3 regions of the Tolumonas lignilytica genome follow, and region 3 is predicted to be linked to each of the others. Evidence: predicted binding sites of a transcription regulator. Region 3 holds the regulator's gene; each other region holds the start of a gene.
What was found. Region 3 encodes sigma-54, which starts transcription at its own class of promoters, with help from an activator protein. Its sites were predicted from a motif close to TGGCACNGTTTTNGCTT; they were not measured.

Region 1 (4,292 bases), 1.6 Mb from region 3:
TTCCGCCTGAGTGCGCGCTTGACGAGTGACTTTGCCATCTGCGCCGGTCTGCGCTTTATAATCCACCGCAACGGAGACCGTCAGACGACGCAGAGATCCTGTCTGGCGCTGCACATGGCTAATGGTAGTATCTAATTCATAATTGCGGGTCGCTTCTTTCCGACTCCGACCGCTAGTTGCACTGCTGGAGCCTTGAGACGTGCTTTCAGGAATCTGCGCATTCGCTGGCGGTTGATTACTGAGTGCTCCCGGAACCCCAGTGGCACCATTTCCAACATTGTTTTCTTCCATCGTGACTTCAGAACGCACGGCTGGAAGATCAGGATTATACATACGACGCGTCTGTTCTTCCTGAGAAAAATCCAGGGTAGCATCTACTTCGGCGGTATAATTATCTAACCCTAAAACTGGACTCAGAATATCGTCAATTTTTTGTTTATATTCCGCTTCCTGCTTTTGCTGCATTTCAAATTCTTTTCGACTGCGCGCACTCAGTAGATCTTGAGAACCTGAGTTCAGTAAACGTCCATTTTGATCAGTTACTGTCACGCGAGATGGTTCCAGCCCATGTACCGCTGAGGCAACAGTATCCACAATCGAATCCACCGCTTCCTGTTTTAAAGCAGCACTTTTTAATACCAAAACCACGGTGGCACTGGGTTGACGATCATTACGGGCAAATACGTTATCTTTCGGAATTGCCAGCAATACCGTGGCCTTATCGATACCTTGAAATTGTTCAATCGCCCGGGCCAATTGTTGTTCACGACTTAATTTTAAACGCTCACTTTCCATGCGCTGACTGACCCCGAAGCCTGGATCCTTCATCAGCAACGCATCGCCACTGTTTTCATCCGCAGAAGGAGCAAACCCCTGACGCTGCAATTGCAGACGGATAGTACTGTAATCAGTGGCTCTGACCAGAATCGTATTATCCTGGACTTTATAAGGGATTTTTTGTTGATCCATGTAGTCGAGCGTCTTGATCATATCTGCCGTACTATAGTGACCAACAGGTCGCATATCCGGCTCGTTGCCCCACATAAAGATAAACACGGCGATCGCGATACAAATCAACAGCCCCAGAATCAAGGTAACCTGACGCAGCAAATCAAGATTTGAAAGAAATTTGAACGAGGAAGATTTGGGTGCTTGAGAATCCAATGCTTTATCCAAAGGATCACTGTTCACCATCAGATCGGTACGTTTTTCACTTGCTGCTTCGGCCACGATCTACCCCCTGTTACACTGGCATATTCATGATGGTTTTATAGGCATCGACGACTTTATTGCGAACTTGTACTGTCGCTTCAAAGGCGATAGATGCTTTCTGACCAGCAATCATGACATCAGATAAATTGACACTGCGATCCCCTGAATCAAAGCGAGTTTTAAGCTGATCACTTTGTCCTTGTAGATCATTGACATTATTCAGGGCCTGCGACAGCAATTGACTGAAGTCTTGAGTTGCATTTCCTTCACTGACAGGTTTGGCAGAAGCCCCTGAAGCTTCAAAGCGCAATGCTTCCAGTTGTTTCATCAGGGATGTTGCTTGCACGTCCATCACTGTTCCTCACTTCGACAAATAATTGACTCTACTGCGTTATAACCAGATAAAAGCAATTACAGTGCCAAAGTGTAAATAAATGATAAACGAGGAAATTTAATGATATCAGCCACCTAATGGTGGCTGACAAAGATGGATCAGTCTGGAACGTCGATACCCACATCGCGCATACGGGCCAGCTTATAGCGTAATGTCCGTGGGCTGATACCCAGACGCTCAGCTACTGCTTTTCTGCTACCCTCACATGCAATCAGCGTATCAAGGATAATTTGGTGTTCTTGCTGGCGTAATTCATTCCCCAGCTTTTCAATGCCAGGAACCCGATCATTGAATGCATCATCCGGTTCATCGTCCCAACCCAGATCATCATCAATCGCATAGACAGCCTCGGTATCAAACAAGATCTCATCCGCTGTAATTTGCTGATCTTTCGCCAGAATCAACGCCCGCTGCATGACATTTTCCAGTTCACGAACATTACCAGGCCAGGAATATGACAGAAGCTTATGACTCGCAGCCGTGGTTAATTCAGGCACCGCCAGTTTTTGTTCAAGAGCATGCCGACGAAGTAAATGCTCCGCCAACGGCAGAATATCCCCGACACGAGAGCACAACGGCAGCCAACGCAATGGAAATACATTCAGTCGATAAAACAAATCTTCACGGAACTGATGCTCAGTAACGGCTTTGCGCAGATCCCGATTGGTTGTCGCGATCACTCTGACATCCAGGCTGATGGTTTTCCGGCTACCTAATCGCTCTACTTCCCGCTCTTGCAATACACGCAATAATTTAGCCTGCAGTGCTGGATCCATTTCCGTGATCTCATCCAGCAACAACGTTCCGCCTTGTGCCTGTTCAAATTTACCCGGACACCCTTGCACCGCACCGGTAAAAGCCCCTTTTTCATAACCAAATAGGGTCGCTTCCAGCATATTTTCGGGAATTGCCGCACAGTTAATTGCGACAAAAGGCTGCTCCGCGCGAGCAGACTGGTCATGAATATAACGGGCCAGCACCTCTTTCCCGGCACCACTAGGCCCACTGATCATGACCGAGGCATCTGAACGCGCCACTTTCACAGCCAGTTGCAGGAGTTCTGCTGTCTTAGGATCGCCATATATCGGGATCCGTCGCTCTACGATTTGCGCAGGGACATAACGGCTGACCTGATTAAGTAAGACTTCTGGCGCAAAAGGTTTAACCAGATAATCAACAGCCCCATCCCGCATGGCCCGGACTGCGCCTTCAATATTGCCAAAGGCGGTCATCAATAACATCGGGATCTGTGGATACAACGACTGCACATTCTGCAACAGACTTAATCCGTCCATGCCCGGCATTTGCACGTCAGAAATGATCATATCGACTTTTTGACGCTGTAACACCACCAGCGCAGCTTCGCCACAATTGGCTGTCAGGCAGTGATAATCGGATAACTGCAAGGTGTCGACGATCGCTTCTTGTAATCCCGGATCGTCTTCGACTACCAGAAGTGTTCTTCTGCTCATGCCGCCCCCTCGTTAACCTGTCGGAGCTGCACATGTTGATAAGGCAACCGGATGCTAAAACAACTGCCTTCACCCAGCAGCGAAGAAACTTGTATTGAACCCTGATGGGCATGCACCACCGCTTGAACAACCGCCAGCCCCAAACCGGTTCCACGGCTACGCGTGGTATAAAACGGTTCAAAAATCCGAGATATCTGATCAGCAGGAATACCTTTCCCATTATCGACAATGCGGAGCATCACCTGTTCTGATTCAGGCTCAACCGTGAGCAATAATTGGTTAGCCCCCGCTTGTAAGGCGTTTTCACACAGATTCATCAGCGCGCTAATCAGGGCCTCCTGATTTGCCAGCAAGGTGATGGGTTGTTCCGGAATATTAATTGTCAGAGTCGCCGCACCATTACTCATGGCCGCATCGGCCCGTTGCTGCAATTGAGTCAATAATGATTGTAATTCAATCAATTCTACTTTTTGTTGCTCGCCATTGCGTGCAAAAAGCAGCACGTCACTCACTTGGCGTTCCAGCTCTTTCAACCGCGCCATCAACTTTTGTTGAAATTGATGACGGGATTCTACACTCAGCGTCCGATTAGCCAGATTAGCACCGTATAACATGGCTGCCGACAACGGTGTTCGGATCTGATGAGCCAGCGATGCCGCCATTTTACCCAGCGCTGATAATCGCTGCATGTGGCTGACCTGTTCTTGTAAACGACGTGTTTCCGTCAGGTCTGTAATTTGCACCATTTGTCCTGGCTGTTGTTGAAGTGGCAATGTCGACACCTGTACGCGCCGTCCATCGCGCAATGAAACTTCATGCCCATCATCATCTTTAATACAGAATGAACGCTGAATAACGGATAACCAGGCATTACCGACCAGCTGTTGTCCCAGCAAGGCATGTGCAGCCGGATTAGCGCGAAATATCTTCCCTGCGCTATCCACTAAAATTAATCCGGAAGGAATATGATCAAAAATCTCAGCCAACAACAATGAGTCATCAGAGGATGAAGAAGGTTTGGTGAATTTTGCTATCTGGCTCATCTGTCATTTTCCCGTCACTATCTTGACTAATACCCAGATAAGACAAAAATTGTGCCAGTTAATATACACAGCGATATTTTATGAAAAAATTTTTGATAATAAAAAGGCAGCCGCCGCTGCCTTCATATATTTCTGCACCACGCCCTGCTGACTACAAACGGTATGCCGAGA
Region 2 (4,292 bases), 1.4 Mb from region 3:
CGGCGTTGACGATCCCCATATCCATCCCATTTTGGATGGTGTAATACAGGAACACGGAGTGGATCGCCTCACGCACCGGGTCGTTGCCACGAAACGAGAATGACACGTTGGACACACCACCGGAAATCATGGCATAGGGCAGATTTTCTTTGATGTCTTTCACCGCTTCGATGAAATCCACCGCATAGTTGTTGTGCTCGTCGATCCCGGTCGCAACAGCAAAAATATTCGGGTCAAAAATGATATCTTCAGGTGGGAAACCCACCTCTTCTGTCAGGATCTTGTACGCCCGTTGGCAGATCTCAAATTTGCGGGCGCGTGTATCAGCCTGCCCCATCTCATCAAAAGCCATGACAATCACCGCCGCACCATAACGACGGATCAGTTTTGCCTGAGCAATGAATTTGTCGACCCCTTCCTTCATCGAGATCGAGTTGACGATGCCTTTCCCCTGAATGCATTTCAAACCCGCTTCAATGACTTCCCATTTAGAGGAGTCAATCATGATCGGTACGCGGGAAATATCCGGTTCAGACGCAATCAGATTCAGAAAGCGCACCATGCAGGCTTCGGCATCCAACATGCCTTCATCCATGTTGATGTCTATGATCTGCGCACCGTTTTCAACCTGCTGACGCGCGATATCCAGCGCCTCATCATATTGTTCTTCTTTGATCAACCGTTTGAACTTGGCTGAACCGGTCACATTGGTACGTTCCCCCACGTTCACAAACATGGAGTTTTTATCAATCAGCAAAGGCTCTAAACCTGCCAGACGGCATGCCACAGGCAGCTCCGGCAAGACACGCGGTTTGATGCCGTCGACAGCTCGCGCCATCGCACGAATATGGTCAGGCGTCGTACCGCAGCAGCCCCCCACCATATTCAGGAAACCCGATTCCGCCCATTCCCGGATGTGCTCGGCCATTTCATTGGCTTCCAGATCATAGCCACCGAACGCATTGGGCAAACCGGCATTCGGATGCACGGAGACATAGGTTTCACTGATACGGGCCAGTTCCTGCACATATTGGCGTAACTCTTTGGGCCCCAACGCGCAGTTCAGACCAAAGGAGAGCGGTTTGGCATGGCGTAACGAGTTATAGAAGGCTTCGGTTGTCTGCCCTGATAGCGTTCGGCCGGAAGCATCGGTGATCGTACCGGAAATCATAACCGGTAATTTAACGCCCAGTTTTTCAAACACCGAATCAACAGCAAAGAATGCCGCCTTGGCATTCAACGTGTCGAAGATGGTCTCAATCATGATGATATCGACACCACCTTCCATCAGTGCCTCGGTAGATTCTTTATAAGCCTCTACCAACTGATCAAATGTCACATTGCGCTTGCCCGGATCATTCACATCTGGAGAGATAGATGCAGTACGGTTTGTCGGGCCCAAAACGCCGGCCACAAAACGCGGTTTTTCAGGTGTTTTTTCGTTCCACGCATCCGCTACGCGGCGAGCCAGACGCGCCGCTTCACGATTGATCTCAGCGGATAACTCTTCCATATGATAATCCGCCATCGCAATACGGGTGGCGTTGAAGCTGTTGGTTTCAAGAATATCTGCGCCGGCAGCCAGATAAGCATCGTGGATAGCCGCAATCACTTCTGGTTTGGTCAACACCAGCAAGTCGTTATTACCTTTCAGGTCTGACGGCCAATCGGCAAATCGCTCGCCCCGAAAATCGTGCTCCTGCAGTTGATAGCTTTGGATCATGGTTCCCATGCCGCCATCAATAAGCAGAATACGTTCCTGTAATGACTGATGCAGTGCTGATGTATTTACCTTTACGACCACGGGTGGCTTCCTCAATCTCGGTGATGCAGATAATGCTGAAACTAAACTGTCCGACATCCGTGCCGGACAGTTTCGTCATACGACGGTACTGGAAAAATCGACTCAGATTTCCCAGTTTGGCTCATTTCGCTCCTGAACCAGTGTATTTAAATCATAGGGGGTCAACTGATAAACGTAATAGTTGAGCCAGTTAGAGAATAACAGATGTCCGTGGCTACGCCAGCTATGGTATGGCGGATTAGCCGGATCATTATTGGGATAATAATTGGCCGGAATGTTCGGGTCGAGCCCCGCCGTCAGATCTCGGTGATATTCGTTATGCAATGTTTCCGCATCGTATTCCGGATGCCCGGTGACAAACACCTGCCGGCAGTCTTCGCTCGCAGCCAGATACACTCCTGCAACATCGGATTCAGCAAAAATTCGCAAATCTGTATTAGCGCGGATGAAATCGCCATCAAAAGAAGCGTAACGGGAATGTGGGGCCAGAAAAACATCATCAAACCCACGCACCAGCGGATCTTGTTGTTCCAGCTTCCGATGATAATAAACACCGGATAATTTTACATCGCGGGTTTGTTTTTCCAATCCATACAACACCTTGAGCGCAGCTTGTGCCGCCCAACAAAGAAACAGTGTGGAGGTTACATTCTTCTTAGACCACTCAATGATCTTGATCAGCGTATCCCAATACACCACATCCTTGAACTGTACCAACCCTAATGGGGCCCCTGTAATGATCAATCCATCATATTTATTGTCTTTAATCTGATCAAAATCCTGATAGAAAGTTTCAACATGGATCCGCGGGGTATTCTTTGATTCCCGGTCATCAATACGTAATAAATCAACAATCACCTGCAATGGTGAATTGGAAAGCATGCGCATCAATTGAATTTCCGTTTCAATTTTTTTTGGCATCAGGTTCAACAACAGCACTTTCAGTGGTCGGATATCCTGATGCGCTGCACGACTGTCGGTCATGACGAAAATATTTTCTTCTGTCAGAACACCGGCGGCAGGTAATTGGTCGGGAATTTTGATTGGCATGACTTGCTCCCACATCTATCAGTAAAAACGTCTGGACATCCAGAAATCTACACCATCCAGAAAGACCTGTCACCAAGAACCCCTTCTGATCGCTCTACTGAGAATTACGTTGGTTAAAATAACAACGATCATAGGTTGAAAATATTCTGAAGGAATCACAGGAACTGATTTTAGTGAAACAGGAACTAACAAATGCTTTTTATAGCTGCTACCATTCAGTAACCTAGGTTAAGTTTTATGTGTTATATGACGTTATGGCAGAATTACGTATATCCGTCGATCGTTTACAAATCGGAAACTATATTAAGCTGCCTTTAAGTTGGCGTGATCACCCGTTCCTGCTTTCCAGCTTCCTGTTGAAAAAAGAAGAGCAAATTCAATTAATCCGCCAACTCGGTTTAAAATTTGTTTTTATTATTCCTGAAAAATCAGAAGCCCCGCCGAAACCTGCAGAAATTCTTGAATTACCGCAAAGTGATATCGACTTAAATGATGAAATCTCTTCGCTGCAAGAAAAAATGCAGAGCGAAAAAGCAGAGCGAATTGAGAAACTCAAAGAATATCGCCGTAGTCTGCAGCGCACAGAACAATCGTTTAATCGTTCGCTGGCACAAATGCGCGCATTGATCAACAAGCTGCAAACCCGCCCGCTCAATGCTATTCGTGAAGCACATGAGCTGGTAGATGACATCACAAAACAAATGATGCAGGCCGATCAGATGGTACTGCACCTCATGTCTGATTCCCCGGAAGGTGAAAGCCTTTATTACCATTCGCTCAACGTCGCCATGTTGTCGATGTTATTGGCCAAGCAGTGTGGTAAATCGGAAGAAGAGATAAAACTACTGGGAATGGCTGCGATTTTCCATGATATTGGTAAGATCAAGATACCGTCTCAGATCTTGCGAAAAACCGAACCGCTAACCAAGCCAGAAGAAAACCTGTATAAACTGCATCCGCGTTATAGTCTGGCGTTGTTAGATCTGGCACAGGAATTCCCGACGCAGGCCAAAGGCATGATTCTAAAGCATCATGAACGACTTGACGGTTCCGGTTATCCTGAAGGGTTGAAAGCCTCCCAGTTAGATGACCTGACGCAACTGATGTCGGTCATTGATGAATATGACTCCTTGTGTCATCCACAAATGGGCGGCAAAGCGGCAGCAACACCTCATACGGTGTTGTCATTTATGTTCAAACATAAAACCAAACAATTGAATAAAGATTACATTGGCTTGCTGATAAAACACTTGGGGATCTACCCGCCCGGTAGCGTGGTCGAGTTATCCAATGGACAGGTTGGATTAGTCATGTCAGTCAACAGTCAACGTCTGCTCTACCCCGCCGTGCAGGTCTATGATCCTGCAGTTCCGCGTAATGAAGCGGCAATAATTGATTTGGAAAATATGAATCTAAGCATCAAGCGAGTATTATTACC
Region 3 (4,292 bases):
TTGGCGATGCCGTGCTTGAAGCCGAAAGACTCAAACACCATCACTAATTCATGTTCTTTTTTCCCGAGCACCCGTTCGCGGATTTGTTCACTGAGGTCATGAATACTTAGATGGCTGGTATCAATACGCAGATCGGCGAGCGATGATAATGGGGATAATAAATTGGTTTCCTGACGGATCGCCTGTTCTAACGTTAACTGTTGCCGAGACAAGGGGTGCAGTCGACGACTTTCGCCATAACGCTTTAACAAGGTTGCATTATCGGCATCAAAGAAAAAGCTGGAAAATTGCAGATCCCGATGCTGTCTGATGGCATCCAGGATAGAAACCAACTCATCGGCATTGGCTGGTAGGTTGCGAACATCGATACTCACCGCGATTTGATCGTATTTCCCTCGTAGCTCTGCCACCAACTGAAATAACAGCGAAACCGGCAAATTATCTACGCAGTAATAACCCAGATCTTCCAGAACCCGCAGGGCAACGGTTTTCCCTGAGCCAGAGCGACCACTAACCACGATGAGTTTCATCGATCATCATCCATTGATCATTTGTTGATAAAGCGCTTCGTCGGATTCGGCTAGCCGTAATTGACGACAGAAGTTTTTATCGTTGAATTTTTCTGCCACCAGCGCCAGTGTTTTCAGATGCATTTTACACTCGCTTTCTGGCACTAACATGGCAAACAAAAGATCCACGGGTTGATTGTCTATGGCATCGAAAGGGATCGGTTGTTCCAGCGTCAGGAGTATCCCAGTGACAGGATAACCATCGGGGATTCTGCCGTGCGGAATGGCAATCGCTCCGCCGATACCGGTCGTTCCCATTTTTTCCCGAGCTTGCAGACTGTCGAAGATCTTTTGTTCGTCGAGTCCTAGTTTGGGGGCGGCTAATTCGCTGATGATTTCCAGCACACGTTTTTTGCTGCTGCATGGGACTGCACTTTTCGTGCAGTCCGCAGACAAGATTTCAGAAATTAACATGATCACTTGCTAGATAGTTTTTCTTTGTATTTGATGATCTGACGATCCAGTTTATCCATCAGAGCATCAATGGCGGCATACAGACTGTCATCTTCGGCATTGGCAAAAATCTCACCACCATTGACATTCAGTTTCGCTTCCGCGATTTGTTTCAGTTTTTCTACAGATAAGATCACTTGAACGTTGTTGATGTGCTCGAAGTGACGTTCTAAACGGGCAAATTTAGTTGTGACATAATCACGCAATGCATCAGTTAACTCGATATGGTGACCTGACAGGTTGATTTGCATAACGTCTTCCTTATTGTTGGCCTACAGCAGGCGTTTGCGTTGGCTTGATGGTGGTATGGACAACGATTCGCGGTATTTTGCGATCGTTCTTCGTGCCACCATAATGCCTTGTTCAGTCAGCAAGTCTGCGATCTTGCTGTCGCTTAACGGTTTGGCCGGGTTTTCTGCCGCGACCAGTTTTTTTATTAAGGCTCTGATCGCGGTCGAAGAACACTCGCCGCCGCTCTCAGTATTAACATGACTAGAGAAAAAATACTTCAGTTCAAAGATGCCACGAGGCGTGTGCATGTATTTTTGTGTAGTAACTCGCGAAATTGTCGATTCGTGCATCTCCACTTCCTCGGCAACATCATTCAAAACCATCGGCTTCATTGCCTCTTCGCCATACTCAAAGAAGTCCTGTTGCTGTTGTACAATACAGTTGGCTACTTTCAGAAGTGTTTCATTCCGGCTTTCTAAGCTCTTGATAAACCACTTGGCTTCTTGCAAATGAGAACGGATGAACTGGCTGTCGCTGCTGTTACGGGCATGGCGTGCCATCGAGGCATAGGTTTCATTGATACGAATTTTGGGCATCGCATCCGGATTTAATTCCACCACCCAGCGCCCATTTTTCTTCAGCACGGCAACATCAGGAATGACATAACTGGATTCGCTCGGCATGACACGACTGCCGGGACGCGGCTCCAACGTCTGGATCAGTTGCAGAATTTCTTTCAGGTCAGTTTCTTTCAACTGGAGTTTGCGGGCCAGATTCCGGTAATCGCGCGCACCCAGTAGATCCATGTGATCTTTGATGGCCTGACGGGCTTCATTCAACCAGGGTGTTTCTGGTACGAACTGATTGAGCTGGATTAACAAACACTCCTGTACCGAACGGGCGGCCACTCCGATGGGATCAAAATGCTGGATCCGTTTTAACACGGCTTCAATTTCATCCATCTCCACGGGGTCTTCATCCGTTGTGACGGCTTGCTGGATCTCTTCCAGTGTGGCGCTGAGATAGCCGGATTCATCGATACTATCAATGATCGTGAGCGCAATGGCGGCATCTTGATCACTGAACGGGGTTAGGCGCATCTGCCACAAGAGATAGTCTTGTAAGGTTTCCGATGTTTCACCCTGATAAATGGATTCATCATCACTGTTCATCAGTCCACTGGAGGGGGCGGAGCCAGCAGCGGTATAAACCTCATCCCAGGTGGTATCCATGGGCAGTTCCTCAGGCATGTTTTCTTGTGCCTGAGCCATCTCTTCGCTGCTATCCGGCGGAGTGAAATCTTCATCATCAGGAAGTTCCGGCGTAGCAATATCTGATTCATCCTCTTGTTCCAATAAAGGATTGGCATCAATGGCTTGCTGGATTTCCTGCTGTAGTTCCAAAGTGGACAGTTGCAGCAGACGAATCGCTTGTTGCAATTGTGGGGTCATGGCAAGTTGTTGGCCAAGACGCAACTGTAAGGTCGGCTTCATCTACGGGATTTGTCCTTAGTCTCTAATTTCCATATCGGCGCTTGTAGTCAGCCGGTTGGCTGAAACGATCAATCTACAAGCTGTCCGTGAGTTAATTATGGCTGATAATCGCCATTGACACACTGTTTACAGGGTAAATCCTTCACCGAGGTAAACTTGTTTCACATGCTCATTTTGCAGGATCTCTGCCGGTGTGCCTTCAGCAATCAGGTTTCCATGGCTGACAATATAGGCTTTTTCGCAGACATCCAACGTTTCACGCACGTTATGATCGGTAATTAATACACCGAGACCGCGATCACGTAAATGCTCAATGATGCGTTTAATGTCGATCACGGAAATAGGATCAACACCTGCAAACGGCTCATCCAGCAGAATAAAGCGGGGCTCTACGGCCAAGGCCCGCGCTATTTCTACCCGGCGGCGTTCCCCTCCGGAGAGACTCATACCTGTGTTTTTCCGAATATGACCGATATGAAATTCTTCCAGCAAGGCTTCCATTTTTTCTTTTTGCTCCGCCCGGGTCAGTTCGCCGCGCAGTTGTAAGACGCCAAGTAAGTTCTCTTCCACCGTCAGGCGGCGAAAAATGGAGGCTTCCTGTGGAAGATAGCCAATACCATGACGTGCACGCTGATGCATGGGCATGGACGTGATGTTTTGTTCATCAATGGTGACGGTTCCACCATCTTGCGGTACCAGTCCGACAATCATATAAAAAGAGGTGGTTTTGCCTGCACCATTTGGCCCTAACAGGCCTACGACCTGCCCGGTCGCCACCTGGAGACTGACATTTTGAACCACTTGTCGGCCTTTATAACTTTTCTTCAGACCGCTTGCTTGCAAAAGAGCCATAAATTTATTGTTTGCCTGCTTTGTTAAATTCGTCAATTTCCTGTGGTAGGAAAATGGTTTTTACGCGAGAACCTTTGCCACTGCTCTGTGCAACCATCTGTTGCTTCTGGATGTCATAGCGGATCACATCGCCGTTCACTTGATTATCATCCTGTTTCAGCTCGGCTTTTCCCGTTAAGGTGACCAAGCGATCTTTGAGTTGATAGCGCAGTTCGTTGGCACTGGCATTGACTGGTTTGCCATTATCCAGGATTTGGAAAAATGTCGCCGGATAGCCGGTGGCAATCATTTCATCATTGCCTTTTTCATGACGTAATACCACGACTTTATCGGCATGGATAATGATAGACCCCTGAGTGATCTTGACGTCTTGAAGAAAGGTCACTTTGTTGGCATTCAATTCGGCCTGCTGGCTGACCGAGTCAACCGTCACAGGTTGCTGATAATCGGATTGTTTCGCAAAAGCGCTGGCCGAGAACAGCAGCATCAATCCAAAACTAACGTGGCTTAAAGTAAGTCGCATGTCCTTGGTCCAGAATTTGGTAGCGTTTGTTATTCAAATCAGCATGTAAGCCGACACCTTGTACATGATAATCCGGGCTGTCAATAGTAATGGGCTTGTCGCTCGTTATCTGATGTTTATTAATGTCCATTTCCAGATACGAGGTTTGCATACGATCAACATCTATTGCCG

Region 1: a site for sigma-54 is predicted at 1,618-1,634, ahead of fliE (flagellar hook-basal body complex protein FliE). Genes of this name have one in related genera too.
Region 2: a site for sigma-54 is predicted at 1,853-1,869, ahead of metH (methionine synthase). Genes of this name have one in related genera too.

The regions. Positions count from the first base shown of each region.
Region 1 covers NZ_AZUK01000001.1:442,247-446,538, forward strand. Annotated here, with positions in the region: gene fliF (flagellar basal-body MS-ring/collar protein FliF) at 1-1,194, opposite strand, end outside; gene fliE (flagellar hook-basal body complex protein FliE) at 1,244-1,564, opposite strand; gene H027_RS0102090 (sigma-54-dependent transcriptional regulator) at 1,705-3,078, opposite strand; gene H027_RS0102095 (sensor histidine kinase) at 3,075-4,121, opposite strand; gene H027_RS0102100 (methyl-accepting chemotaxis protein) at 4,273-4,292, opposite strand, start outside.
Region 2 covers NZ_AZUK01000001.1:594,888-599,179, forward strand. Annotated here, with positions in the region: gene metH (methionine synthase) at 1-1,804, opposite strand, end outside; gene metA (homoserine O-acetyltransferase MetA) at 1,907-2,854, opposite strand; gene H027_RS0102765 (HD-GYP domain-containing protein) at 3,109-4,292, shown strand, end outside.
Region 3 covers NZ_AZUK01000001.1:2,008,748-2,013,039, forward strand. Annotated here, with positions in the region: gene rapZ (RNase adapter RapZ) at 1-530, opposite strand, end outside; gene ptsN (PTS IIA-like nitrogen regulatory protein PtsN) at 537-983, opposite strand; gene hpf (ribosome hibernation promoting factor) at 986-1,273, opposite strand; gene H027_RS0109460 (RNA polymerase factor sigma-54) at 1,295-2,746, opposite strand; gene lptB (LPS export ABC transporter ATP-binding protein) at 2,873-3,598, opposite strand; gene lptA (lipopolysaccharide transport periplasmic protein LptA) at 3,603-4,121, opposite strand; gene lptC (LPS export ABC transporter periplasmic protein LptC) at 4,096-4,292, opposite strand, start outside.